Regions from separate parts of the Vogesella facilis genome, predicted to be linked through region 1. Evidence: predicted binding sites of a transcription regulator. Region 1 holds the regulator's gene; the other holds the start of a gene.
What was found. The regulator NrdR, encoded in region 1, represses ribonucleotide reductase genes. The targets are predictions, from matches to a motif close to AAANACNATATATNGTNTTT.
Positions count from the first base shown of each region.

Region 1 (14,463 bases):
GGCTGGGTGGCCAGGCCACCATCCTGTCGGTGGTCGGCGACGACGAAGCCGCCACCGCGCTGGAACGGCTGCTGGCCGCCGACGGCATCCAGGCCTCGCTCAAGCGCGACGCAGAGATTTCCACTACCGTGAAACTGCGCGTGGTGGCGCGTCAGCAGCAGCTGATCCGCCTCGATTTCGAGGACGCGCCCAGCCACGAGATCCTGGCCGACAAGCTGGACGACTACGCCGCCATCGTTGCCGCGCACGACGTGGTGATCCTGTCCGACTACGGCAAGGGCGGCCTCACCCACGTGGCGCGCATGATCGAACTGGCGCGTGCCGCCGGCAAGCCGGTACTGATCGACCCCAAGGGCGACGACTACAGCAAGTACGCCGGCGCCACGCTGCTAACGCCGAACCGTAGCGAATTCCGCCAGGTGGCCGGCAGCTGGCAGAGCGACGAACAGCTCGGCGCCAAGGCCGAGGCGCTGCGCAGCGAGCTGCAGCTGGACGCCCTGCTGGTGACGCGTAGCGAAGAAGGCATGACGCTGTTCCGCGCCGACGGCGCAGTACACGAACCGACGCTGGCGAAAGAGGTGTACGACGTGTCCGGTGCCGGCGATACCGTGATCGGCACCCTCGGCCTGATGCTGGCCGCCGGGCTGGACATGCCGCTGGCGATGCGCCTGGCCAATGCCGCCGCCGGTATCGTGGTGGCCAAACTCGGCACTGCCGTGTGCCATCAGCGCGAGCTGTTTGCACTGTAAGCGGCGCCCATTAGCCGCAGGAAAGCGAGGCACGCATGTTGTGGCACGAGGAAGTCCTGCAGTTCTGGTTCGGTGGCGACAGTGACGAGATGCTGGCCATCCCGCGCGACGCCTGGTTCAAGAAGGATGCGGTGTTCGATGGCGTCATCCGCGAGCGCTTCCTGCCGCTGGTGACGGCGCTGCAGGCCGGCACGCTGCCGCCGGTGCTGGACGATGCCCGCCTGGCGCTGGCCTGGCTGCTGGTCGCCGACCAGTTCCCGCGCAACCTGTTCCGCGGCGAGGCGCGCGCCTTTGCCAGCGACGCGCTGGCGCAGCAGGTGGCACACCGCATGTTGGCCGCAGCGCTGGACCAGCAGCTGCCGCCGGTGGCGCGCTGGTTCTGCTACCTGCCGCTGGAGCACAGCGAGCAGCTGGCCGACCAGGACGAGTGTCTGCGTCGCTTCGCCGCGCTGCCGGCGGACAGCCCCGGTTACGCCGGGGTGGTGGACTACGCCGGCCGCCACCGCGACATCATCGTCCGCTTCGGCCGCTTTCCACACCGCAATGCGGCGTTGGGGCGTGCCAGCACGGCGGAGGAAACCGCCTTCCTGCAGCAGCCGGGCAGCAGCTTTTAACCGAATCTGATACCGGGTTGGCCGCAGGCCGGCCCGCCTGAAAAAGGAATTCCCATGACCATCGTGGTTACCGGCGCCGCCGGTTTCATCGGCTCCAACATCGTCAAGGCGCTGAACGCGCGTGGCGAAACCGACATCCTGGCGGTAGACAACCTCACCCGCGGCGACAAGTTCGTCAACCTGGTGGACTGCGAGATCAGCGACTACCTGGACAAACAGGACTTCATCAACCTGATCGGCAGCGGCGATTTCGACGGCGAGATCCGCGCCATCCTGCATCAGGGTGCCTGCTCGGACACCATGAACCACGACGGCAAGTACATGCTGGAGAACAACTACCAGTACACGCTGGAACTGTTCGAATTCTGCCAGGCCGAGGAAATCCCGCTGCTGTACGCCTCCAGCGCCGCCACCTACGGCAAGGGCACGGTGTTCAAGGAAGACCGCCAGTACGAAGGCCCGCTCAATGTCTATGGCTACTCCAAGTTCCTGTTCGACCAGGTACTGCGCCGCCGCATGGCGGAAGGCCTCACTGCGCAGGTGGCCGGCTTCCGCTACTTCAACGTTTACGGCCCGCAGGAGCAGCACAAGGGCCGCATGGCCTCGGTGGCGTTCCACAACTTCAACCAGTACCGCGACACCGGCAAGGTGAAGCTGTTCGGCGGCTACGACGGCTACGCCGACGGCACCCAGAGCCGCGACTTCGTGTCGGTGGAGGACGTGGTGAAGGTCAACCTGTACTTCCTCGACCACCCGGAGCAGAGCGGCATCTTCAACCTCGGCTCCGGCCGTGCGCAGCCGTTCAACGACGTGGCGGTGGCCACCGTCAACGCCTGCCGCCGCCACGAAGGCAAGCCGGCGCTGACACTGTCCGAGCTGGTGCAGCAGGGCATCCTGGAGTACATCGACTTCCCGGACGCGCTGAAGGGCAAGTACCAGAGCTTCACCCAGGCCGACATCGGCAAGCTGCGCGAAGCCGGCTACCAGGATGCCATGCTCACCGTCGAGCAGGGCGTGGACCGCTACGTGGACTGGCTGATCAGCCGCTAAGCCGCCAGGTTGGCCGCAAGCACCGTCACGGGCTGCCTTGGGCAGCCCGTTTTGCTGCCGGCGGCGGCAAATTGCCGTCATCTCTTGATGGCAAGGCTTAAATTGACGGCGGGTTTGCTGATAACATCCGGCTATGGCAAGCAAGCGAGACGTAAAACAATGAAATGTCCTTTCTGCGGCGGCATCGATACCCAGGTGGTGGACTCCCGCGTCAGTGACGATGGCAGCACCATCCGCCGCCGCCGCCGCTGTCTGGGCTGCGAAAAGCGCTTTACCACCTTCGAGACCGCCGACGTGCGCATGCCGCAGGTGGTGAAGACCGGTGGCCACCGCACCGAGTTCGACGTGGAAAAAGTGCGCACCAGCTTCCTGCGCGCGCTGCACAAGCGCCCGGTGTCCACCCCGCTGGTGGACGACGCCATCGACCGCATCTGCCAGCGCCTGCTGCAGCTGGGCGAGCGCGAGGTATCCAGCCGCCAGATCGGCGAGATGGTGATGAACGAGCTGGCCAAGCTGGACAAGGTGGCCTACGTGCGCTTCGCCTCGGTGTACAAGAGCTTCCAGGACATCGCCGAATTCAGCGATGCCATCAAGGAAATCCAGAAAAAAGACTGACGCCGGCGCTGCGCTTGCCTGCCGGCAGGCCGCCCCCGGCGCAGCGGGCATGGAGGCTGCAGATGACGACTCCCCTTATCACCCTGTGCGATGCCGAAGAGCAGCATGCGCCGCAGCTGTTTGCGCTGGTCAACAGCAGCCGCGATGCCCTCGGGCAGTGGCTGCCGTGGGTGGAAACCTCGCAGACCGAGGCGCAGGTGCGCGAGTTTCTGCAGCTGCGCGCCTGCGAGCGGCGGCTGGGCGCATCGCGCACCTGCCTGATCGAGCTGGATGGCCAGCCGGTAGGGGTGTGCGATCTGCACAGCATCAGCCACCATGACCGCCGCGCGGCCATCGGCTACTGGCTGGCCGACGCCTACGTTGGCCGCGGCATCCTGCCGCAGGCGCTGCAGCAGCTGCTGAGCTGCGCCTACCGGGAGCTGGGCCTGTACCGGATCGAGATCATCACCGCCGCGGCCAACCTGCGCAGCTGCGCGGTGGCCGAGCGCATGGGCTTCCAGCAGGAAGGCGTGCTGCGCGGCTACCTGTATATCCGCGACCGGCACTGGGATGCCCGTATCTACAGCCTGTTGGCGCACGAATGGCAGCCGGCAGCATGACTTTCTCAAGCGACGACCACCGTTACATGCAGCAGGCGCTGCGCCTGGCCGAGGCCGCCACCCGCCGCGCGGCGCCCAACCCCGGCGTCGGCTGCGTGCTGGTGAAGGACGGCGTGGTGATCGGCGAGGGCGCCACGCTGCAGGTGGGCGGCGACCATGCCGAGATCCAGGCGATCAAGGATTGCTACGCCCGTGGCCTCAGCCCGGCCGGCGCCACCGCCTATGTCACGCTGGAGCCGTGCAGCCACCACGGCCGCACCCCGCCGTGCGCCGAGCGGCTGATCGCGGAACGCATCGGCCGCGTGGTGGCGGCGATGGTCGACCCCTACCACGAAGTGGCCGGCCGCGGCATTGCCATGCTGCAGGCGGCCGGCATCGCCGCCGCCGCCGGCCTGCTGCAGGCCGAGGCTCAGCGCGTGCACCGCGGTTTCCTGTCGCGGGTGACGCGGCAGCGGCCGTACGTGACGCTGAAGGCGGCGGCGACGCTGGACGGCAAGACCGCGCTGCTCAACGGCGTCAGCCAGTGGATCACCTCTGCCGACGCGCGCCGCGACGTGCATGCACTGCGGGCGGCCAACTGCGCCGTGCTCACCGGCAGCGGTACCGTGCTGGCCGACGACCCGCAGCTCACCGTGCGTGACGTGCCCTGTCTGCGCCAGCCGGCGCGGGTGGTGCTGGACAGCCAGCTGGCCACCGCGCCGAGCGCCCGCATTTACGATGCCGCCGTGGCGCCGGTATGGCTGGCCACCACGGTGGCGGACGACGCCCGCCTGCAGCCGTATCGCGCGCGCGGCGTAACGGTGCTGACCCTGCCGGCGCAGGACGGCCATGTCGATCTGGCCGCCTTGCTGCGCGAGCTGGCCGCCGCCGGCATCAATGAGCTGATGGTGGAAGCCGGCGCCGGCCTGCACGGCGCGCTGCTGCAGGCCGGGCTGGTGGACGAGATCGTGCTGTACCTGGCGCCGTACCTGGCCGGCGATGCCGCGCGCGGGCTGTTCGACTGGCCGGCGCTAAGCTCGCTGGACGACAAGCTGGCGCTGCAGCTGCTGGACCTGCGCATGGTTGGCCGCGATCTGCGCCTGCAGCTGCGCCCGCAGTCACACTGATTTCGCGCTTGGCGCACCCGGCGAATTGTCGGATAACACATGAACCGCTATGCTGCACACCGCGCAGAACCAGCCGGTCTGCACTCAGGAGAAGGCCACGGATGAGCAGTGCCGAAAAAAGCGCTAAAAGCGACAAAGGGGATGCGCAGGACGCACTGGATGCCTACCTGCGCCTGCTGGAGAGCAAGGGCGCGGACAGCGAGGTGCTGGCGCTGCGCCGCCGGGTGCTGACCCGGCTCAACCTGATCGTGCGTGGCCAGCCGCGCACCACCACCATTTTCCGCTCCGCGGTGGACGCGCTGCTGTCGCTGTGCGCGCCGGAAGATCGTCCCGGGGCGATGACCGCCGCGCGCGAGTACTACTACTTCTGGATCGGCGACGTTAAAAAAGTCACCGAACTCAACGCCCGTTCCGGCTTCACCACCCGCCACGTGCGGCTGCCGGTGCTGGCGTCGTTCGACGACCTGCAACAGCGCATGAGCGATGCCGGCTTCGACAGCTTCCCGCCGTCGCTGGAGCTGTACCTCGGCCAGCTGTACGAGCTGGGTTCGGAAGAAGACGTGCTGGGCGAGCGCGGCGAGCTGCTCAAGCCGCTGCTGTTCCTGCTGCACGACCAGCCGCACCACCCGGACAGCTACCGCATGGCGGTGGATGCCATGCTGCTGCACCTGTCCGACAGCTTCGCCAGCGAAACCTTCCTCACCATCGCCCGCGAATTCTTCTACTACTGGCTGTCATTTCCCGATGCCGACGTGCGCGGGCAATTTGTCGCCCCGCAGCCGCTCTGAGCTGCCCTGATGGCCAATTGAGCGCCATCCTTGCCACTGGCATCATGCGGCCAACCTTGTCTTGAACTGGAGTGCCGCATGACCGCTTCCGCCTATTCGCAGCTGGAAACCGTATTCACCCGCCTGTACCGCTACCAGCACCTGGCCGCCATCGCCGGCTGGGATCAGGCGGCGATGATGCCGCCCGGCGGCAACGACGCCCGCGGCGCCGCCATGGCCGAGCTGTCGGTGCTGATGCACGCTACGCTGACCGACCCGCAGCTCAACGCCTGGCTGGCCGCGGCCGAGCAGCAGGAGCTGAACGAGCTGCAGCGCGCCTCGCTGCGCGAAATGCGCCGCAGCTGGCAGCACGCCAACCTGCTGCCGGCCGCGCTGGTGGAAGCCAAGGCTCTGGCCGGCAGCCGCTGCGAACACGCCTGGCGCGAGCAGCGCAAGGCCAACGACTGGCAGGGCTTTCTCGGCAATTTCCGCGAGGTGCTGCGGCTGTCGCGCGAAGAGGCGCAGCTGCTGGCCGACGCCACCGGCAAGGGCCGCTACGACGCGCTGATGGACAAGTACGAGCCGGGGATGAACAGCGCCGAAGTCGAGCGTATCTTCGGTGACGTCAAAAGCTGGCTGCCGGGGCTGATCCGCCAGGCGATGGACAAGCAGGCCGGCGACGCGCTGCAGCCGGCACAGGGCCCGTTCGCGGTGGACAGCCAGCGTGCGCTGGGGATGGAGATCATGGGGCTGCTGGGCTTCGATTTCGCCGCCGGCCGGCTGGATGTGTCGGTGCACCCGTTCTGCGGCGGCGTGGCCGAGGACGTGCGCATCACCACCCGCTACCGCGACGACGACTTCATGCAGAGCATGATGGGCATCGTGCACGAGACCGGCCATGCCCGTTACGAACAGCAGCTGCCGCGCGAACTGGTGCACCTGCCAGTGGGACAGGCGCGCTCGATGGGCATTCACGAGAGCCAGAGCCTGGCGTTCGAGATGCAGCTGGGCCGCAGCCCGGCCTTCCTGCAGCTGATTGCACCGCTGGTGAGCAAGCACCTGGGCGCGCAGCCGGCGTTCGATGCGGCCAACCTGGCGCGCATGTACAGCCGCGTGCGCCCCGGCTTCATCCGCGTCGATGCCGACGAGCTGACCTACCCGGCGCACGTGATCCTGCGCTACGAGATCGAGCGCGCGCTGATCGAGGGCGACATCGAGGCCGAGGACATCCCGGCGCTGTGGGACGAGAAAATGCAGGCCTACCTCGGCATCGACACCCGCGGCAACTACCGTGACGGCTGCCTGCAGGACATCCACTGGACCGACGGCAGCTTCGGCTACTTCCCCAGCTACACCCTGGGCGCCATGTACGCGGCGCAGTATTTCGCCACTATCCGCCGCCAGGTGCCGGATCTGGACAGCCGCATCGCCGCCGGCGACCTGGCGCCGGTGTTCGACTGGCTGCAGGCCAATATCTGGTCGCAGGCCAGCCGCTGGGAAACCGGTGAACTGGTACAGCGCGCCACCGGGGAGGCGCTGAACCCGGCGCACTTCCGTGCCCACCTGGAAGCGCGCTACCTGTAAGGCAGGGGTGAATTGCGGATGACGGCGGCTCATGGCGAGCCGCCGTTGTTGTTTGGCGGTCGTGCTAAGTTGGCCGCAGGCGTTCAAGGGTTGTTGCAGGCAACGTGTGCGCTGCCGCTTTGCAAAACAGGTTGCGTTAGCACCTTGTTCTCACGCGATCATGCCCCCGGCTCAGAACTGGTCTTCGCATGGGTCGCCGTCTCTGTCGCCATCCATCTTGGTATCCGGGCAGTGCTGTAGAAAGTACAGCGCCTCCTCCTTGGAGCGCATCTGCGAGCAGTGTTGCCGGCCATCGCAGCTGAACTGCGGCGAGCTATCTGCGGCCAGCGGGCTGGTCTGCTGTGACAGGATGGCGTCTGCCTCCGCTACCGTGGCGCGTGCGTGGTAGCGCTGATAGCCGAAATAACCGAGTCCGGCGATTAGTGCGACAGCAAGCAGCATGCTGCTGGCGCTGGTTTTTTGTCGTGCTTGCTGACGGGAAGGGCGCTCCGGTCGGCTAGCGCCGAAGCCTTTGCCTTGTATCCGGCAGGCTGCCGCTTTGCCGTCGCGTCCGTTCTTCAGCTCGAATGAAACCAGCCAGCCCAGCTGCGGGCGGATGCCGGTTGCCGGGCAATCGCTGATGTGGAAGAAGACTTCTTCCTTGGTGTCCTGGCGCTGGATGAAGCCGTAGCCCTTGTCATCCAGCCAGCGGGTAATGGTGCCGTAGTAAGCCATGTCTGCGCCCCGATGGTGGTGCTGGCATTGTAACGGCATTTATACAGTTTGATTATTGTGCCGGCCGCTGTGGAGCGTCTCACCCCACCCGCGCCCCGCGCGCCAGCTCGCCCAGCCGTTGCAGTGCGCCGACGTAGCGTTCGTCCAGCGGCTGGCAGCAGGATAGCCGCAGCGCGTTGCGGTAGCGGCCGCTGGGGGAGTACAGCGGGCCGGGCGAGATGCTGATGCGCTCGGCGATGGCGGCGTGGAACAGCGCCACCGTGTCGTAGTCCTCCGGCAGCTCCACCCAGATCAGGAAGCCGCCGCTGGGGGTGGTGGCGTGGGTGCCGGGCGGGAAGTGCTCGGCGATCAGCGCGCGCACCTTGTCCACGTGCAGTGCGTAGCGGCGCTTCAGTGCGCGCAGGTGGTGATCGTAGCCGCCGGACTCCAGAAAGGTGCCCAGCGTTTCGCACAGCACCAGCGGCTCGGCGATGGAGCTGGCGAACTTCAGCTTCTTGATCTCCTCGCCGAAACGGCCGCCTTCCAGCCAGCCGACGCGGAAGTCCGGCGCCAGCGTCTTGGTGTAGCTGGCGCAGACCAGCACCCAGCCGTCCTGGTCGAAAGCCTTCACCGCCGGCTGCAGCGCGTCGCCGAACTGCAGCTCGGCATACAGCGCATCCTCGATCAGCGGCACGCGGTGGCGGTTCACCAGTGCGGCCAACCTTTTCTTGTTGTCGGTGCTCATGCTGCAACCTAGCGGGTTGTGCACATTGGGCATGGCGATGATGGCGTTGAGGCGCTTTTCCTGCAGCAGCAGCTCCAGCGCGTCCAGCGCCAGGCCATGCTGCGGGTCGGTGGGAATCTCCACCGCCTTCAGCCCCAGGCTGGTGAACAGCGGCAGCAGGTTGAAATAGGTGGGCGATTCGATGCCCACGGTGTCGCCGGGGCGGGTGATGGCGCGCAGCGCCAGCTGCAGCGCTTCCATGGCGCCGTGGGTGAGGATGATGTTGTCGGCCTGCAGCGCCATGCCCAGCTCCAGCCCGCGGCGGGCGATCTGGGTGCGCAGCCGCTCCGAGCCCGGCGGCAGCGCGTAGTTGCCCACCAGCCCCGGCTGCTTGCGCAGCACCTGGCCCATCAGCCGCGCCAGCTTGGCCGACGGGTAGAAGTCGCCGCCGCGCGGGCAGGCCAGCGCCATGTCGATGTAACCCGGCGTCTGCTGCGCCTTCAGCGAGGCGCCGATCAGGTCCAGCACCGCGCCATCGGTGCCGCGCGCCGGGCCGGCGGCGTGGCTGGGGCGGCGCGCCGGCAGCGGCAGCCGCGAGCGCACGTAGTAGCCGCTCTGCGGCCGCGCCTCGATCAGGCCGCGGTCTTCCAGCACGCGGTAGGCGGCCACCACGGTGTTGAGCGACAGCTGGCGGCTGCTGGCGGTCTTGCGCACCGAGGGCAGGCGCGAGCCGGGCGGCAGGGTGCCCAGGTTGATGGCGGAGGACAGGTCGTCGGCAAGCTGCTGGTACAGGGTGGCGGTGCTCATCGGCATCTCGAGACAGCGGGTGGGTAAAGTGATGGTGACAGTTGCCGGCGGTCGGTAACTGTCACCGTGACAATAACAAATCTGTGCGGCTGTAACCAGCACTGGCGCGCCATTAGCATGTACTGGTCGCTATCCACCTTCGAGGAGCAAGCCATGCTGAGCTGGCCGTTAATGAGTTATGTCGCGCTGATGTCCATCACCCCCGGCCCCAACAACCTGATGTTGGCCGCATCCGGGGTCAACTTCGGCTGGCGCCGCACCGTGCCGCACATGCTGGGTATTTCCGGCGGCCACGGCCTGCAGATCCTGCTGGTGTCGCTGCTGCTGGGCTGGGTGCTGGCGCTGCTGGAACACGGCCGGCTGTGGCTGGCGCTGGCCGGCTGTGGCTATCTGTTCTGGCTGTCGTGGCAGGTGTGGCGCGCCGGCGCGCCGCAGGGGCGGCAGTCCGGCAAGCCGCTGGGTTTCATCGGCGCGGCGGCGTTCCAGTGGGTGAACCCCAAGGCCTGGGTGATGGTGATCAATACCAGCGTGCTGTTCCTGCCGTCGGGCGCCACCGCCGGCCATTCGCTGCTGCTGGCCGGCATCTGCGCGCTGGTGAACCTGCCGTGCATCGCGGTGTGGGCCGGTATGGGCGAGGCGCTGCGCCACCACCTGGCTCGCGAGCGGGTACGGCTGTGGTTCAATGGCGTGATGGCCACGGCGATGGCGGCCACTGCTGGCTATCTGCTGTGGGATGAACTATTGATTGCGGGAGTGATGTGATGCCTTATCTGGGCTTGCTGGGCGGCATGAGCTGGGAATCGACGCTGCACTACTACCAGCAGATCAACCAGGGCGTGCGCACCCGGCTGGGCGGGCTGCATTCGGCGCCGCTGCTGCTGCACAGCGTGGATTTCGCCCCGGTGGCGGCGCGGCAGCGTGCCGGGGAATGGCCGGCGCTGGGTGAACAGCTGGCCGCCGCCGCGCAGGGGCTGGTGCAGGCCGGCGCCGGTGGGCTGCTGCTGTGCAGCAACACCATGCACAAGGTGGCACCGGCGATCGAAGCGGCGGTGGAGGTGCCGCTGCTGCACATCGCCGACCCCACCATTGCCGCGCTGCAGGCCGCTGGCGTGACGCGGGTGGGCCTGCTCGGCACCCGCTTTACCATGGACGAGGCGTTCTACCGCGACAGGCTGGCCGCCGCCGGGCTGACGGTATTGCTGCCGGATGCCGCCGGCCGCGCCGAGGTGAACCGGGTGATCTTCGAGGAGCTGTGCCTGGGCCGGGTGTTGCCGGCCTCGCGCCTGCGCTACCAGCAGGAGATCGCCGCCATGCAGGCGGCCGGTGCCGAGGCGGTGATCCTGGGCTGTACCGAGATCGGCATGTTGCTGGCGCCGGCGGACAGCCCGCTGCCGCTGTTCGATACCACCGCGCTGCACGCGGCGGCGGCGGTGGAGTGGCTGCTGCGCTGAGCGGCCTGCCGAATTTATTGAGCAATGCCGGCACGCTACCGATAATGCAGTATCCACCCTGACACAGATCCAAGGTGACGGTAGTGAGCAAACTGAAGCTGGGCATGGCGCTGGCCATGCTGCTGGCGGCGACGGTGCAGGCACAGACGCTGACGGTGTGCGCCGAGCGCTGGGTGCCGTTCATCTACCGCGCAGACAACGGTGCGGTGAGCGGTCTGGCGGTGGAGGCGCTGGCGCGCGCCGCCCGCGAACGCGGCGTGTCGCTGCGCTACCAGTTTCTGGCGCTCAGCGGTTGCTACCAGCAGGCGGCGGCGGGGCGCACCGACATCATTGCCTTCGCCACCGCGGCGGAAAGCCCGGCCGGCTGGCTGCAGACGCGCCAGGCCATGGTGTACTGGCCGCTGTACGCCTGGGTGCGAGCCTCGGTCGCCGGGCAGCAGTATCGCGGTCTGCAGCAGTTTGCCGGCCTGCGGGTGGCCTGGGTGCCGGCGTACGACTACCCGCGGCAGCTGGTGCGCCAGACGCGCTGGCAGCGGGTGCCGGCGCCGGATAGCGTGGCGTCGTTCACCATGCTGGCCGGTGGACGGGTGGACGTGGTGTTCGATGATTACCAGACGCCGCTGGACATGGCGCACCAGCTCGGTGGGCGGGTGAAGCGGCTGGAAGGGCTGGTGGGCAGCTACCACGAGACTTTCAGCCTGCGGCCGGGGCTGGCCTGGCTGCGCGCGGGGCTGGAGCGCGAAGCGCGGCGCCAGATCGCCAGCGGTGAGCTGGACGCGTTTTACCGGCAGTATTTCCGGGTCAGCTGGCAGCAGGTGCGAGCCGCGCCGCACTGAGGCCGCCGCCAGCGACAATCTTGCCGAGGCCGCGTTGCACTGCCGTGCCGCGGGCCTTGTGCCGACGACGCCGGCGCATCCTGGCGCGCTTCGCCGGTGGCGCTTAGGCGCCGGCGCTCGCCAGCCAGTGCAGCAAGCCATGCGCCGCCGCCTTGCCGCTGGCGAAGCAGGCGGTCAGCAGGTAGCCGCCGGTCGGCGCCTCCCAGTCCAGCATCTCGCCGGCGCAGAACACGCCGGGCCGCGCCGTCAGCATCAACCGCTCGTCCAGCGCCTCGAAACGCACGCCGCCGGCGGTGCTGATGGCTTCGTCGATCGGCCGCGTGGCGTGCAGCGTCAGCGGCAGCGCCTTGATGGCGGCAGCCAACCTGGTCATATCGTTGAAACTGTCCTTGTCCAGCAACTCGCGCAGCAGGCCGGTGCGCGCGCCGTCGATGCCGCACTGCTTGCGCAGGTGGTTGGCCAGCGAGGCGGCGCCACGGCCGCGCTGCAGCTCGGCGCTCAGCCGCGCCAGGTCGCGATCCGGCGCCAGATCCAGCTGCACGCTGGCGTGGCCGTTGCGGTTGATGCGCTCGCGGATGGCGGCGGCAAAGCCGTACACCAGGTTGCCCTCGATGCCGTCGGCGGTGAGCACCATCTCGCCGCGCCGGCTCAGCGGCCGACCATGCACATCCTCGAAACTCAGCGCCACGTTCTTCAGCGGGCTGCCGGCGAACTTGGCGGCAAAGTGCTCGCTCCAGCCGCAGACGAAGCCGCAGTTGGCCGCCTGCAGCGGTGCTGTGTCCACGCCGTGTGCCGCCAGCAGCGGCAGCCACTGCCCGTCCGACCCCAGCTTGGCCCAGCTGCCGCCGCCCAGTGCCAGCACGGTGGGGGCGGCGTCGCGCAGCACCTCGCCCGCCGGGCCGGCAAAACGCAGCCGGCCGGCATCGTCCCAGCCCAGCCAGCGGTGGCGCACGTGCAGCTGCAGGCCGGCATCGCGCAGCCGCGCCAGCCAGGCGCGCAGCAGCGGCGCCGCCTTCATCGCGGTGGGAAACACCTTGCCGGAGCTGCCGACGAAGGTGTCGATGCCGAGGCCATGCACCCAGCCGCGCAGCGCGTCGGCGTCGAAGGCATCGACGATGGGTGTCAGCTCGCGTTCGCGCAGGCCGTAGCGCGCCAGGAACGGCGCCCGCGGCTCGCTGTGGGTGATGTTCATGCCGCCGACGCCGGCCAGCAGGAACTTGCGCCCCACCGAGGGCATGGCGTCGAACAGCTCGACCTGCAGGCCGTGCTGCAGCAGCACTTCGGCGGCCATCAGGCCGGCGGGGCCGCCGCCGATGACGATGGCGCGGCGGGAAGCGGGAGTAGGGGAGGACATCGGGCAAAGGTTGGCCGCAAACACAGAGGCGGCGATTGTACCGAAATGGCGGCCGGCGGGCGTGGCCGGCGGCCGACAATTTCATGCCGACGGCGTTTGCCGTGGTGACAAATGGCTGTTTAAAATGGCCGGCTGCCCTGCGGGGCGGGGAAATTGCTGATTTATAAATGAATTGTTGAAATTTTTAGATAGAAGCCATCGCAAAATATGTCCATCGTTTCGGAAAGAAATAGTTACGAATCCCGGCTGTGTCCCACCCTGCCACGGCTGGCCACCGCCATCATCGAGCTGCCGGACGGCGTGCTGATGACCGCCAGCCAGACCGGCCGCTTCGCCCTGCCCGGCGGAGCGTCGCAGCGCGGCGAGCTGCGTTCGCAGGCGCTGCTGCGCCACATCCGCGAGCAGACCGGGCTGCGTATCAACACCATGCTGTACCTGTTCGACCACATCACCCCGCACAACGCGCACAAGGTGTACCTGGCGATTGCCCAGGGTGCGCCGCGGCTGCAGGAGGCCGGCAGCCGCATGACGCTGATCACCTCGCCGGATACCGAGATGGACGTGCACGTGGAATCGCGCGCCATCCTGCGCCGCTACGCCAAGGTGCGTGGCGAGCAGGGGCCGAAGAGCGAGGCGGTGCGCGCCATGCTGCAGCTGGCGCGCTACATCGCCAAGGTGGAATGAGCCGCGTCCTTGCCGCCGAACAGCGCTGGCGGCCGCTGGACGAATTCAACTTCGACGCCACGCTGGCGGCGCAGCCGGGCGCCAGCCTGGTGATGTTCGGCCAGCCGCATTGCGGCGCCTGCCGCGGCTGGCACACGCAGCTGCCGCACTGGCTGCCGGCCGAGGTTGCGCTGTTCTATGTCGATGTGGCGGTGGCCACCGCGCTGGCGCGCCGCTTCGAGCTGTTTCACCTGCCGGCGTTCGTGCTGTACCGCGCTGGTGCCTTTCATTGCCGCTGGCACAGCGCCTTTCGCCGCCACGAGGTTGGCCGCAGCCTGGCCACGGCCTTGGCCGCCCCGGCACAGGAGGAACCCTGAGACGAAAAAAGCCCGCGATTGCGGGCTTTTTGCTGGCCGGGGCGGGGCTTATTGCCCGGCGGGAACGACCAGTTGCGGGATATTGGTCAGGCCGAGGTCGTTGCCCAGGCCGAGCAGCCCCAGCAGCAGCGCCAGCGCGAGCGGCGCAAACAGCAGGGTGCCCAGCAGCACGCGGCCGCGGCTGGCGCCGCTGCAGCGCGACAGCGCGGTGACCAGGATCAGGATATTGCCCACCCCCAGCACCAGCGACAGCCCCTGCGCCACATCGTCCGGCAGCCAGTAGGTGAGCGGGTCCAGCACCTGCAGCCCGCTGGCGGCCAGGATCAGCCCGAACAGCGAGTGCTGCAGCTGGGCGCCGCCACGGTTCAGCCACCAGCGCATGAACAGGCTGAAGCCCAGCGTTTCCAGTGTCACATAGGTGGTGAACAGCCCGATCAGCGCCGCCGGATCGCCAGCGGCGCCGGCGCTGATGGC
Region 1 is NZ_JBHRXN010000006.1:94,325-108,787, forward strand. It holds gene rfaE1 (D-glycero-beta-D-manno-heptose-7-phosphate kinase) at 1-749, shown strand, start outside; gene ACFOLG_RS02550 (DUF924 family protein) at 785-1,363, shown strand; gene rfaD (ADP-glyceromanno-heptose 6-epimerase) at 1,418-2,413, shown strand; gene nrdR (transcriptional regulator NrdR) at 2,573-3,028, shown strand; gene ACFOLG_RS02565 (GNAT family N-acetyltransferase) at 3,091-3,627, shown strand; gene ribD (bifunctional diaminohydroxyphosphoribosylaminopyrimidine deaminase/5-amino-6-(5-phosphoribosylamino)uracil reductase RibD) at 3,624-4,733, shown strand; gene ACFOLG_RS02575 (hypothetical protein) at 4,835-5,521, shown strand; gene ACFOLG_RS02580 (carboxypeptidase M32) at 5,600-7,084, shown strand; gene ACFOLG_RS02585 (cold shock domain-containing protein) at 7,256-7,798, opposite strand; gene ACFOLG_RS02590 (aminotransferase-like domain-containing protein) at 7,878-9,308, opposite strand; gene ACFOLG_RS02595 (LysE family translocator) at 9,426-10,070, shown strand; gene ACFOLG_RS02600 (aspartate/glutamate racemase family protein) at 10,070-10,759, shown strand; gene ACFOLG_RS02605 (substrate-binding periplasmic protein) at 10,843-11,595, shown strand; gene ACFOLG_RS02610 (TIGR03862 family flavoprotein) at 11,699-12,949, opposite strand; gene ACFOLG_RS02615 (NUDIX domain-containing protein) at 13,157-13,633, shown strand; gene ACFOLG_RS02620 (thioredoxin domain-containing protein) at 13,630-13,989, shown strand; partial or broken gene ACFOLG_RS02625 (hypothetical protein) at 14,038-14,463, opposite strand, start outside.

Region 2 (14,463 bases), on a different contig from region 1:
GCAATTTACTGGCAGCTCTCGCAATCCGGGTTGTCGATGGAGCAGAACTTGGCGTCGGTGGCCGGGGTGGTGTCCACCACGGCGGCCGGTGCCGCGGCTGCGGCCGGGCCGGAGGCTACCGCGTTCAGTTCGCCGCCACGGCCGGTGGATTTCTCCGCCGAGCTGGCGCCCAGGGTGCGCAGGTAGTAGGTGGTCTTCAGGCCTTTCACCCAGGCGTGCTTGTACAGCTCGTCCAGTTTCTTGCCCGATGCGCCAGCCATGTACAGGTTGAGCGATTGCGCCTGGTCGATCCATTTCTGGCGACGGGAGGCGGCTTCCACCAGCCAGCGCGGGTCGACTTCGAATGCGGTGGCGTAGATGGCTTTCAGCTCGGCCGGTACGCGGTCGATGCGGCCCAGGCTGCCGTCGAAGTATTTCAGGTCGGCGACCATTACTTCATCCCACAGGCCCAGCTTTTTCAGGTCACGCACCAAGTATTCGTTGGTGACGGTGAATTCGCCGGACAGGTTGGATTTCACGAACAGGTTCTGGTAGGTCGGCTCGATGGAGGCGGACACACCGATGATGTTGGCGATGGTGGCGGTCGGGGCGATGGCCAGCACGTTGGAGTTGCGCATGCCGTGCTTGGCGATGCGGTCACGCAACTTGCTCCATTCCATGCGTTCGCTGCGGTCCACTTCCAGGTAGCCGCCGCGCTCTGCCGCCAGCAGGTTGATGCTGTCGTGCGGCAGGATGCCGCGATCCCACAGGCTGCCCTTGTACGACGGGTAGCGGCCGCGCTCTTCGGCCAGCTCGGTGGAGGCCATGTAGGCGTGGTAGGCCACGGCTTCCATCGATACGTCGGCGAATTCCACCGCCGCTTCGCTGGCGTAGGCCACGCGCATCTGGTGCAGGCAGTCCTGGAAGCCCATGATGCCCATGCCCACCGGACGGTGTTTCAGGTTGGAGTTGCGCGCCTTCTTCACCGGGTAGAAGTTGATGTCGATGACGTTGTCCAGCATGCGCAGTGCCACGCGCACGGTGCGGCCAACCTTTTCGGTGTCCAGTTCCGGGCCGTTGGCGCCTTGCTTCAGGTGGCGGGCCAGGTTGATGGAACCCAGGTTGCACACGGCGATTTCGTCGTCGTTGGTGTTCAGGGTGATCTCGGTGCACAGGTTGGAGCTGTGTACCACGCCCATGTGCTGCTGCGGGCTGCGCACGTTGCACGGATCTTTGAAGGTGATCCACGGGTGGCCGGTTTCAAACAGCATGGTCAGCATCTTGCGCCACAGGCTCAGGGCCGGAATCTGTTTGAATACTTTCAGCTCGCCGCGGCGGCCTTTTTCTTCGTAGGCGGTGTAGGCCTTTTCGAATTCCTTGCCCACCAGGTCGTGCAGGTCCGGGCATTCGGACGGCGACAGCAGGCACCAGTCGGCACCTTCCATCACGCGCTTCATGAACAGGTCCGGAATCCAGTTGGCGGTGTTCATGTCGTGGGTGCGGCGACGGTCGTCACCGGTGTTCTTGCGCAGCTCGAGGAACTCTTCGATGTCGGCGTGCCAGGTTTCCAGGTAGGCGCACACGGCGCCCTTGCGCTTGCCGCCCTGGTTTACTGCCACGGCGGTGTCGTTCACCACTTTCAGGAACGGCACCACGCCCTGCGATTTGCCGTTGGTGCCCTTGATGTGGCTGCCCATGGCGCGCACCGGGGTCCAGTCGTTGCCCAGGCCGCCGGCGAACTTGGACAGCAGCGCGTTTTCCTTGATGCCTTCGTAGATGCCGTCCAGGTCATCGGCGATGGTGGTCAGGTAGCAGCTGGACAGCTGGCTGCGGCGGGTGCCGGAGTTGAACAGCGTCGGGGTGGATGACATGAAGTCGAAGCTGGACAGCACGTTGTAGAACTCGATGGCGCGGTCTTCGCGGTTCACCTCGTTCAGCGCCAGACCCATGGCGACGCGCATGTAGAACGCCTGCGGCATTTCGATGCGGGTGCCGTCCACGTGCAGGAAGTAGCGGTCGTACAGGGTCTGTAGGCCGAGGTAGCCGAACTGCAGGTCGCGCTCCGGGTTCAGTGCGGCACCCAGTTTTTTCAGGTCGTACTCGCCCAGTTTTTCATCCAGCAGCTCGGCGGCGATGCCTTTCTTGATGAAATCCGGGAAGTACAGCGGGTAGTGGGTGTCCATCTCGGCCTGGCTGACGGCCTCGCCGAGGATTTCCAGGCGGATATTGCCCAGCAGCAGGCGGGCGGTTACCAGGTCGTAGGCCGGGTCCTGCTCGATCAGCGCGCGGGCGGCCAGGATAGCGGATTTGTTGACTTCTTCTTCCGATACGCCGTCGTAGATGTTCTTCAGCGTCTCGGACAGGATGGCGTCCACGTCGGTGTTGGCCAGCGCCACGCAGGCGGCCTCGATGGTGCCGCGCAGGCGGGCCACGTCCAGCGGCAGCTTGCGGCCGTCCTTGCGTACCACGTTGATCTGGATCTGGTGCAGCGCTTCGCCGCGGGCGGCGCGCTCCTGCGAGCGCTGTTCGCGGTACAGCACGTAGGCGCGGGCCACGTCGTGCTCGCCGGCACGCATCATGGACAGTTCTACCTGGTCCTGGATGTCTTCGATGTGAATGGCGCCGCCTTCCGGCTTGCGACGCATCAGCGCATTGACCACGCCTTCGGTGAGCTGGGCCACCTTGTCACGGATGCTGGCGGAATTGACGCTCTCGGCACCCAGCACCGCCAGGAAGGCCTTGGTCATGGCGATGGAGATTTTTACCGGCTCGAACGCAACAACGGCGCCATTGCGACGGATGGTCTTGTACTGGCTGAAGTCCGCCTGCGGTGCGGCGGCGCGGCCCAGTTCGGCGGCGGTGTTCGCTTCGGTGGTGGTCAGTGGCATTGTCTTTCCCTCGTGGTGGGTTCGGGTTATTCGATCGACCTGACGGCCCGCTCGGGAGTCGCTAACAAAACCGCGGCTGCGGATTCGGGGCCACAGCCAGTGGCTGGCCGGGCTTTGTTAGCGACTCGTTGGCGACGGCACGCTGGCGGCGGGCCAGGGTGCGGCGCAAACGTGGCGGCTGGTTGTGGACAACTCTGTTGAAAAGCTGTGCGCCAGTTGTGCACAAACACAATATAGTGGGTTGGCACGTGAAATCGACGCAAATTCTAGTGGTGAAGGGACGGCGGAACAAGTCTTGACAGGGCGGCGAAAAACCGAAATTCAAGCCAGTATTGGCTTAGCGGCGCGTTATATATTTTTGTGACGGTTTCATGTTGTTGTGACGTGGATGCGACATGCCTGTTGCATCAAGGCTTTGCGCCCGGTGTGCTGGCGGCGCGCAGTGCGGCCGGCAACGGCGTGTGGCAATTTGGCGACGCCAAAAACGGGAAAGGGCGGGGTGAGCCGCCCTTGGAACACAAGATGTTGTGTTTAGCTGATCCAGATCAGACTGGCCATTCGGCCAGTGACCTGGTCGCGGCGGTAGGAGAAGAAGCGCGCGCGGTCGATCACCGTGCACATCTCGCCGCCGTACACCTCGTCGATGCCGAGTGCGGCCAACCTTTGCCGTGCCAGCAGATAAATGTCGGCCAGGTATTTGCCGTCTTCGATCGGCTGGAAGGCGGTTACGGCGTGGATGTCGTGCGCCAGGAAGGCATCGCGCACCTCGGCGCCCACTTCGAAGGCGTCCGGGCCGATGGCCGGCCCCAGGTAGGCGATGAGGTTGGCCGCCGGCTCGTTCATCGCCTGCACGGTGGCTTCGATCACGCCGCCGCACAGCCCGCGCCAGCCAGCATGGGCGGCGCCCACCACGGTGCCGGCGCGGTCGGCCAGCAGCACCGGCAGGCAGTCGGCGGTCATGATGGCGCACACCGCGCCGCGGGTGCGGCTGAAGCTGGCGTCGGCCTTGGGCTTGCTGCCGGGTGCCACCGAGGCGGCATCCACCACCACGGTGCCGTGCACCTGTTCCAGCCAGGCCGGTTCGGCCGGCAGTTGCTGGCGCAGCAGTGCGCGGTTGGCGCCAACGTTGGCCGCAGCGTCGCCCACGTGGTCGCCCAGGTTCAGGCTGGCATACGGGGCAGGGCTGACGCCGCCGCTACGGGTGGTGATCAGGCTGCCGACATTGGCCGGCAGCGGCCACGCCGGCGTGATCCAGTCATGGGACATAGTGCACCTCTACGTCGTAATCGTCGTCGTCCCAGTCGTCGTCATCGTCGTCGGAGATTTCCGCGGCTTTCTGCGCCTGCTTGGCGTTGGCCGCGGCCTGTTTTTCCTCGGCCTCGGTGCGCAGCACTTCCAGCACCGCCTTCATGTCGTCCGGCACCGGCGCTTTCCAGCTGCGGGTGATGCCGGTTACCGGGTGCACCAGCGCCAGGGTGTAGGCGTGCAGTGCCTGGCGCCCCAGCTGCTTGATGATGGCGTCGGCGGCTTCGCTGCCGTGGTGGCGCGGGTTGCCGTAGCTGGGGTCGCCGGCCAGCGGGTGTTTGGCCTCGCGCATGTGCACGCGGATCTGGTGGGTGCGGCCGGTTTCCAGCTTGCATTCCACATAGCTGAAGTCGGCAAAGCGCTCCAGTACGCGCAGGTGGGTGATGGCCGGCTTGCCGCCAAAGCGCACCACCGCCATTTTCAGGCGGTTGTGCGGGTCGCGGCCGATCAGGGTTTCGATCTTGCCGTCGAACGGTACGATGCCAGTGGCGATGGCGCGATAGACGCGTTTTACCGTGCGGGCCTGCAGCTGCTGCACCAGGTTGGTTTGCGCCTGCAGGCTGCGTGCCACCACCATCAGGCCGGAGGTGTCCTTGTCCAGGCGGTGCACGATGCCGGCGCGCGGAATCTTGGCCAGCTCCGGGTAGCGGTACAGCAGGCCGTTGAGCAGGGTGCCGCTCCAGTTGCCTACCGCCGGGTGCACTACCATGCCGGCCGGTTTGTTGACCACGATCAGGTGTTCGTCTTCGTACAGCACCGGGAATTCCACCGGTTCCGGCTGGTAGGCCTGTTCATCCGGCGCGCGCACGATTTCCAGGTCGATGATCTCGCCGCCCAGCAGCTTGGTCTTGCCGGCGACCACTTTGCCGTCCAGCTTGACCTTGCCGTCCTTGATCCATTGCGTCATGCGGCTGCGCGAGTAGTCGGGCAGCATCTTGGAGAGCGCGCCGTCCAGGCGTTCGCCGCCCAGTTCGTACGGCACGGTCAGCTGTTTCATCTCGGCTTCGGGCTCGCTGCCGCTGTCCAGTGTTTCGTCGTCCAGCAATTCGTCGCCGAGCAGGTCTTGTTCGTTCATGGTGTTGGTGCGTGTTCTTCTAAAGGAGTGATTTTAAAGGTTTCGGCGGGGGTTGTCCTGCCGGCCTGCATGGCGGTGGCCGCCGCCGGGCTGGCCGCACTGCTGCGCGGGGCGTGCGTGGCGGGCTGTTTTGGTTATAATCGTGCGCAGTCTAAACAGGGACGTCTCATGAAAAAACGCTTTGTATCCTTGCTCGCCGCGCTGTTGCTGGCGGGTTGTGCCACGGTAGACACCCAGGATGAAACCCGCGGCTGGTCGGTAGACCGCCTTTATTCCGAAGCCCGCGACGAGCTTAACGGCGGCAACTACACGCGCGCCATCAAGCTGTATGAGACGCTGCAAGCCCGCTACCCGTATGGCAAGCAAGCGCAGCAGGCGCTGATGGAGCAGGCCTACACCCATTACAAGGATGCCGAGCCGGAGCTGGCGGTGGCCGCGGCCAACCGTTTCATCCGCCTGTACCCGACGCACCAGAACGTGGACTACATGTACTACCTGAAGGGCCTGGTGTACTACAACGATGACACCTCCTTCCTGTCGCGCATGACCGGTCAGGACATGAGCGAGCGCGATCCGAAAGCGGTGCGCGATTCCTATGCCGCCTTCCGCGAGCTGATCGTGCGCTTCCCGGACAGCAAGTATGCCGAGGATGCCACCGAGAAAATGCAGCGCCTGGTGGTGGCGCTGGGCGGCAACGAAATGCACGTGGCGCGCTACTACATGAAGCGCGGCGCCTGGATGGCCGCGGCCAGCCGTGCGCAGACCGTGCTGAAAGAGTATGGCAACACCGGCTACAACGACGAGGCGCTGGCGATCATGGCCGTGGCCTACGACAAGCTGGGCATGAAGGACCTGAGCCAGGACAGCCTGCGCGTGCTGCAGCTGAACTACCCGAAAAGCCCGTTTGCCGGCCAGCAGTGGCGTGGCAAGGAGCTGCCGTGGTGGCAGTTCTGGGGTTGAGCCCCGTGGCATAAAAAACGGCGCCTGCGGGCGCCGTTTTTTTTGCTGCTGTGTGTGCGCGGTGGAGCTTACACCGCGTCTTCGCCGGTTTCGCCGGTGCGGATGCGCACCACCTGTTCCACCGAGGTCACGAAAATCTTGCCGTCGCCGATCTTACCGGTGCGGGCGCTGCTGACAATGGACTCGATGGCGCGATCCACCAGGTCGTCGGCAATCACCACTTCGATCTTCACCTTGGGCAGGAAATCCACCACGTATTCGGCGCCGCGATACAGTTCGGTATGGCCTTTCTGGCGGCCAAAGCCCTTCACCTCGGTAACGGTCAGGCCGTTGATGCCGATTTCGGACAGCGCCTCGCGCACTTCGTCGAGCTTGAATGGCTTGATGATGGCTTCGATCTTTTTCATGTTCGCAACTCCTTGATTTTTCTTGGCTAACCGGATGGGTGGCAGGGCGGCTGACAGACAATAATCTGGGTGCGGCCTTAAAAATATGAGGGATTCCGTGTATTATGACGCGCTTTCCTGATCCTTGTCTCACCTTGTTGCGGGAACACAATGTCGCACATTCTCAAGCTGCGGGGCGGTGCTGCCCTGTCCCAGTTCCGACTTGATAAACTCCTCCAGACTGCACGCGAAGCGGGTCTACCCGATCTGACTATCGCGGCGGAATACTGGCATTTCGCCGAAAGCGAGGCGCCGCTGACCGAGTCGCAAGTCGCCGTACTGGAAAAACTGCTGACCTATGGCGAGCCGCCGCTGGCGCAAGAACCGACCGGCGAGTTGTTCCTGGTTACCCCGCGCCTGGGCACGCTGTCGCCGTGGGCCTCCAAAGCCACCGACATCGCCAGCCACTGCGGCCTGGAAGTCATCCAGCGCATCGAACGCGGCATCGCGTATCGCGTGCAGACCGCATCCGCATTGAATACCGAGGCTCGCCAACGTCTGGCGGGCCTCTTGCACGATAGAATGACCGAAACGGTACTGGCCTCGCTGGACGACGCCAATCGCCTGTTCGTGCATGTCGACCCGCAACCGCTGACCAGCGTGGACATCCTGGCTGGCGGCAAGGAGGCACTGGATGCGGCCAACGCCGACATGGGCCTGGCGCTGTCGCCGGACGAAGTCGACTACCTGGTGGAAAACTTCATCAAGCTGGAGCGCAACCCGACCGACGTCGAGCTGATGATGTTCGCGCAGGCCAACTCCGAGCACTGCCGCCACAAGATCTTCAACGCCAAGTTCATCGTCGACGGCGAAGAGAAGGCCAAGTCGCTGTTCCGCATGATCCGCGACACCCACGACGCCCACCCGCAGGGCACCCGCGTGGCGTACAAGGACAATGCCTCGGTGATCGAAGGCGCCACCATCGAGCGCTTCTACCCGCAGCCGGGCAGCAACAGCTACGCCTACAGCGAAGAGCCGACCCACATCCTGATGAAGGTGGAAACCCACAACCACCCGACCGCGATTTCCCCGTTCCCCGGTGCCTCCACCGGTAACGGCGGCGAAATCCGCGACGAAGGCGCTACCGGCCGCGGCTCGCGTCCGAAGGCAGGCCTGACCGGTTTCACCGTCTCCAACCTGAACATCCCGGGCTTCGAGCAGCCGTGGGAAAGCCCGGATTACGGCAAGCCGGGCCGCATCGCCTCCGCGCTCGACATCATGCTCGAAGGCCCGATCGGCGGCGCCGCATTCAACAACGAATTCGGCCGTCCGAATCTGACCGGTTACTTCCGCACCTTCGAAGAAGACTTCCAGGGCGAGCGCCGCGGCTACCACAAGCCGATCATGATCGCTGGCGGCCTGGGCAGCATCCAGGAACAGCAGATCTTCAAGAACGAGATTCCGGAAGGCGCACTGCTGATCCAGCTGGGCGGCCCCAGCCTGCTGATCGGCCTGGGTGGCGGCGCGGCATCCTCGATGGATACCGGCGCCAACAGCGAAAACCTGGACTTCGATTCGGTACAGCGCGGCAACCCGGAAATCGAACGCCGCTGCCAGGAAGTGATCGACCGCTGCTGGCAGCGCGGTGCGGCCAACCCCATCGTGTCGCTGCACGACGTGGGCGCCGGCGGCCTGTCCAACGCCTTCCCGGAGCTGGTGAACGACGCCGGCCGTGGCGCCATCTTCCAGCTGCGCAAGGTGCACCTGGAAGAAAAGGGCATGACCCCGATGCAGATCTGGTCCAACGAATCGCAAGAGCGTTACGTGCTGGCCATCCTGCCGCAGGACCTGGACACCTTCACCGCCATCTGCGAGCGCGAGCGCTGCCCGTTCGCGGTGCTGGGCGTGGCCACCGATGACGGCCACCTGCAGGTACGCGACGACCACTTCGACAACAACCCGGTGGACATGCCGCTGAACGTGCTGCTGGGCAAACCGCCGCGCATGACCCGCGACGTGAAGTCCAAGACCGTGGTGACCGGCGAGCTGAACGGCGCGCAGTACCAGCTGAAAGAATCGGCCTACCGCGTGCTGCGCAACCCGACCGTGGCCGACAAGAGCTTCCTGATCACCATCGGCGACCGTACCGTGGGCGGCATGACCGCGCGCGACCAGATGGTCGGCCCGTGGCAGGTGCCGGTAGCCGACGTGGCAGTAACCACCATGGGCTTCAACACCACGCTGGGCGAAGCCATGGCGATGGGCGAACGCACCCCGGCCGCGCTGTTCGACGCGCCGGCCTCCGGCCGCATGGCGGTGGGCGAATCGCTGCTGAACCTGGCTGCGGCCAACGTGGGCGAACTGGGCAACGTCAAGCTGTCCGCCAACTGGATGGCCGCTGCCGGCCACCCGGGCGAGGAAGCCAATCTGTACGCCACCGTGCAGGCGGTGTCCGATATCTGCCAGCAGATCGATGTCAGCATCCCGGTGGGCAAGGACTCGCTGTCGATGAAGACGGTTTGGCAGGACGGTGACGAGAAGAAAGCCGTTACCGCACCGCTGTCGCTGATCATCTCCGCCTTCGCGCCGGTGGCCGACGTGCGCAAGACCGTTACCCCGCAACTGCAGGCTGCCGACAGCGCGCTGCTGCTGCTGGACCTGGGCGCCGGCAAGAACCGCCTCGGCGCCTCGGTGTTCGGCCAGGTGTGGAAAGACCTGTCCGGCCAGACCCCGGACGTGGACGATGCCGAGCAGCTGTCCGCCGCCTTCACCGTGATCCAGTCGTTGGTGGACGACGGCAAGCTGCTGTCCTACCACGACCGTTCCGATGGCGGCCTGTTCGCCACGCTGGCCGAAATGTGCTTTGCCGGCCATCTGGGCGCGCAAGTCGAGCTGTCCGCGCTGACCGGCGGCGATGCGGCCAACGTCAACGCCGTGCTGTTCAACGAAGAGCTGGGCGCGGTGCTGCAAGTGGCGGCCGACGAGATCGACAACGTGCTCAAGCGTTTCGACATCATGGGCCTGTCGGCGCTGGTGTCGGTGATCGGCATGCCGTCCAGCGACGGTGTACTGCGCCTGGTGCATGGCGAGCAGGAACTGTTTGCCGAAAGCCGCGTGGCCCTGCAGCAGGCCTGGTCCGAGACCAGCTATCGCCTGCAGCGTCTGCGTGACAACCCGGCCGGCGCCGACAGCGAATACGCGCAGATTGCCGACAGCAATGTGCGTGGCCTGTTTGCCGAGCTGACTTTCGACACCGAAGAAAACCCGGCGGCGCCGTTCATCGCTACCGGCGCGCGTCCGCGCATCGCCATCCTGCGCGAGCAGGGCGTCAACGGCCAGATCGAAATGGCCGCCGCGTTCACCCGCGCCGGCTTCGAGGCGGTGGACGTGCACATGTCCGACATCATCGCCGGCCGCGTGCAACTGGCCGACTACAAGGGCCTGGCGGCCTGCGGCGGCTTCAGCTACGGCGACGTGCTGGGCGCGGGCGAAGGCTGGGCGAAGAGCATCCTGTTCAACGCCCAGGCGCGCGAACAGTTCGAGGCCTTCTTTGGCCGCGGCGATACCTTCGCGCTGGGCGTGTGCAACGGCTGCCAGATGATGTCCAACCTGTCGGACATCATCCCCGGTGCGCAGCACTGGCCGAAGCTGAAGCGTAATGCCTCCGAGCAGTTCGAGGCGCGCTTCGCCATGGTGGAAGTCACCGCATCGCCGTCCATCTTCCTGCAGGACATGATCGGCTCCAAGCTGCCGGTAGTGGTGTCGCACGGCGAAGGCCGCGCTGTATTCGCACCGGGTCACCAGCAGCAGGTGCTGACCGCGCTGCGCTACGTGGACTTCAACGGTCAGCCGACCGAAACCTACCCGCTGAACCCGAACGGTTCGCCGGCCGGTATCACCGGTGTCACCACCCCGGACGGTCGCTTCACCATCATGATGCCGCACCCGGAGCGCGTGTTCCGCAGCGTGCAGAACAGCTGGCACCCGCAGGGCTGGGGCGAGAACGGCGGCTGGTTCCGCATGTTCGCCAGCGCCCGCCGCTGGATCGGCTAAGCCGCACCGGCAGTCAGCAAGTCAAACGCCCCGCAAGGGGCGTTTGTTTTTTCCGGTCGCCGCCCGCAGCGCGTCGCCTGTTGGCCGCATTCTGTGGCCCGGGCGTGGCGAGTTGCCGGCCGTTGGCGGCGGCGGGCGCAGAGGTGGCATGCCGCTTGCTGCATGTCACGCATGCAAAAACAGCAGACAAGGAATCAGGCGGTGCTGACGGTGATGCTGGTCAACGATGGCTCGGGCAAGGCAGCGGCGCTGAAGCAGGCGCTGGCCGACGCCGGCGTGCGCGTGGTGGCCGAGGTGGAGGCCAACCTGCACCTGGCCGACGTGCTGGCTGCCGCCCGCCCGGACGTGGTGCTGATCGACAGCGACGCCCCGTCGCGCGACATGTTGGAGCAGGTCTGCGTGATGGGTGACCAGCATGGCCAGCCGGTGGTGATGTTCACCGGCGACGACAACCGCGACACCATCCGCGCGGCGCTGCAGGCCGGCGTGGCGGCCTACGTGGTGGGGCAGGTGGAGGCCAGTCGCATCCAGGCGCTGCTGGAGGTGGCGATCGCCCGGCACCAGATCGAACAATCGCGCCGTGCCGAGCTGGCCGATGCGCAGCGCCAGCTGGCCGACCGCAAGCTGGTCGAAAAAGCCAAGGGTTTGTTGATGCAGATGAAGGGCCTGGACGAGCCGACGGCGTACAAGCAGTTGCGCGAACGCGCGATGAAGCAGCAGAAAAAACTGGTGGAAGTGGCGCAGGAGATCATCAGCCTGGCCGAGTGGCTGCAGAGCTGATGATCGGCGCGTGCTGCGCCATGGTGCGGCGATGCACCAAGCTGATGCAGCCTGCCACCCGGCCGTGCCGTGGCGCATGGCCCCAAACAAGGAGTACGAGCATTGATTGCCGCTAACAGCCTGCCGGTGGGCAAACCGGAAAAAACCGTGGTCAAGGTGGGCTACCTGCCGCTGACCGACTGTGCCGCGGTGATCGTGGCCGCGGCGCTGGGCTTCGACAAACGCTACGGCATCAGTATCCAGCCCTCGCGCGAGGCCAGCTGGGCCGCGGTGCGCGACAAGCTGGTGATGGGCGAGCTGGATGCCGCGCACGCGCTGTATGGCCTGATCTACGGCGTGCACCTGGGGCTGGGCAGCCTGCAAAAAGACATGGCCGTGCTGATGACGCTGAACCAGAACGGGCAGGGCATCACGTTGGCCGCACCGTTGGCCGCAGAGGGCGTGCGCGGCGGTGCCGAGCTGGCACGGCTGCTGCAGCGGGCGCCGCGGCAGTACACCTTTGCGCAGACCTTTCCCACCGGCACCCACGCCATGTGGCTGTATTACTGGCTGGCGGCGCACGGCATCCATCCGCTGGCGCAGGTGAAGAGCATCGTGGTGCCGCCGCCGCTGATGGTGGCGGCGCTGCGCGCCGGGCAAATGGACGGCTACTGTGCCGGCGAGCCGTGGCACAGCCTGGCCGCGGCCGAGGGCGTCGGCTTTACCGTGGCCAGTAGCGGCGCCATCTGGCCGGATCACCCGGAAAAAGTGCTGGGCGCCAGCGCCGAATGGGTGGCGGCCAACCCGGCCACCGCCTGCGCGCTGATCGCCGCGCTGCTGGATGCCTCGCGCTTTGTCGACGACGTGCGCAACCGCGAAGTGGTGGCCGGGCTGCTGGCGGAAAACGCCGGTCTGCCGCTGCCGGCCGGGGTGCTGAATGCCGGCTTGTCTGGCACCTGCGTCGCCGGCGGCCTGAAGTGTTTCGACGATGGCCGGGTGAACTACCCGTATCTGTCGGACGGCATGTGGTTTCTCACCCAGTACCGGCGCTGGGGGCTGCTGCGCGAGGAGCCGGACTACCTCGCCGTGGCGCGGCAGATCAACCAGCTGGCGCTGTATCAGCAGGCGGCGCAGCTGGCCGGCGTGCCGCTGCCGGCCAGCAGTATGCGCAGCAGCCGGCTGATCGATGGCGTGCTGTGGGACGGCCGCGACCCGGCCGGCTATGCGGCCAGCTTCGCGGTGTGCGGGGCGACGCAGGAGGAATGGGACGCCAGTCAGCGCCAGGCGGCGTGGCAATAGCGCGCCAGGGTGCGGGGCAGGGTAGGCAATAAAAAACCGGGCAGCTGGCCCGGTTTTTTATTGCTGCAAGCAGGGTTCAGCGGCGGCGCAGGCCGAGCAGTACGGCAAGCCAGAACACGCCGTAGGCCAGCACCACGCTCAGCGCCGGTTGTGCGCGGTAGCCGGTGAAGGTGGCGAGGAAGCCGCCGATGCTGCCGTTGTCGCTGAGCAGCGCGCTGCTGTCCCACACCGGGTCCAGCAGGGTGGGCAGCAGGTCGAGGTTGATCGCCCGTTCGCAGGCGGTTACCAGCAACGAGGCGGCCAACAGTAGCAACAACACTTCGCTGATGCGGAAGAAGCGCTGCCAGGTCAGGATGCGGCTGCTCTGCTGCAGCAGCCAGAACGTGCCCCAGGCCAGCGCCACGCCCAGCGGCAGCATCAGCCAGAACAGCGGGTTGCCGCCTTCGCCGGTGCCCAGGCCGTAGAGGAACACCACCGCTTCCGAGCTTTCGCGCGCCACGGCCAGTGCCACCACCACCAGCATGCCCCACCAGTTGGCCTGCTGCTGCGCCTGCGCCAGGCTGCTTTCCAGCTCGCGCTTGAGCTTGCGGCCATGGGCGCGCATCCAGAACACCATCTGCACGATCAGCAGGGCGGCTACACCCACCATGCCCAGCTGGAAGTATTCCAGTCCGGTGTCGCTCAGCACGTCGGCAATGCCGACGATGGCGAAGGCCAGCAGAATGGCCAGCCCGACGCCCACTGCCACGCCGCCCCACAGGAAGCGCATGCCGGTGCCGTGGCCGTGCTGTTTCAGCCAGCTGTGCAGGATGCCCACTACCAGCATGGCTTCGACGGTTTCCCGCCAGACGATGAAGAGTGCGTTACCCATGATCTGCCCGCTTACTTGGCGACAACCACGCCCTTGGCCTTGTCTTCGTTGAACTCGTCATAGAACTTGTAGCTGCCGGCCTTCAGTGCCTTGACCTTGAGCTGCGCGGTCTTGCCGGCGGCGATTACCTTCTCCACGTGCAGTTGGTGGCTTTCGAACTCCACGGCTTTCTTGCCGGTGTTCTGCACTTCGATCACGAAGGGCTGGCCGGCAACCACTTCCAGCTGCGCCGGGGTGAAGCCGTTTTCGTTGGCGGTGATCTTCACCACGTTGTCGGCCGCGGCGGCGGACAGGGCGATGGTGGCAAGGGCAAGGGCAGCGGCAAATTTGCGCATGGTCTACTCCGGTTCTGCTGTGTTGGATTGTGTGCATATTGTAGTACACACCATAACAAGAATGACTCTCGATAGCGTTTTGTTACAAAACAACCCAAGCTGGCGCCGCAAGTATCGCTTCGGTGCGCCCGTGCACCACATTCTGGCGAAAAACCCGGCAAAACAACGCTTTTTGATGCTTTGCAGCAGGCACGGCGCTTGCTCAGTAGCTGGCACAGACCTGGCTGCCAATGGCGGCGCCGGGCCCGGACAACGAGGTCCGCCGCGCAGCATCACATGCTGCGTCGCGGGCCTTTTTTGCGTTTTGTGGCGACGACTGGCAAGGGAGCAATACAAATGAGCAAGGACTTCTGGAAGGCAGGGCATACCCCCACGCTGTTGATGGCGTTTCTGTATTTCGATCTCAGTTTCATGGTGTGGTACATCCTCGGGCCGCTGGCGATCCAGATCGCCGCCGACCTGCAACTGTCCGCGCAGCAGCGCGGCCTGATGGTGGCGACGCCGATTTTGGCCGGTGCCATCCTGCGCTTTGGCATGGGGCTGCTGGTGGACC
Region 2 is NZ_JBHRXN010000022.1:138,636-153,098, reverse strand. It holds gene ACFOLG_RS08930 (ribonucleoside-diphosphate reductase subunit alpha) at 6-2,867, opposite strand; gene pgeF (peptidoglycan editing factor PgeF) at 3,399-4,133, opposite strand; gene rluD (23S rRNA pseudouridine(1911/1915/1917) synthase RluD) at 4,123-5,247, opposite strand; gene ACFOLG_RS08915 (outer membrane protein assembly factor BamD) at 5,416-6,207, shown strand; gene ACFOLG_RS08910 (P-II family nitrogen regulator) at 6,276-6,614, opposite strand; gene purL (phosphoribosylformylglycinamidine synthase) at 6,765-10,646, shown strand; gene ACFOLG_RS08900 (ANTAR domain-containing response regulator) at 10,818-11,426, shown strand; gene ACFOLG_RS08895 (CmpA/NrtA family ABC transporter substrate-binding protein) at 11,529-12,704, shown strand; gene ACFOLG_RS08890 (FTR1 family iron permease) at 12,781-13,575, opposite strand; gene ACFOLG_RS08885 (cupredoxin domain-containing protein) at 13,587-13,910, opposite strand; gene ACFOLG_RS08880 (nitrate/nitrite transporter) at 14,247-14,463, shown strand, end outside.
Region 2: the regulator NrdR is predicted to act here: its motif matches at 3,092-3,111, upstream of ACFOLG_RS08930 (ribonucleoside-diphosphate reductase subunit alpha).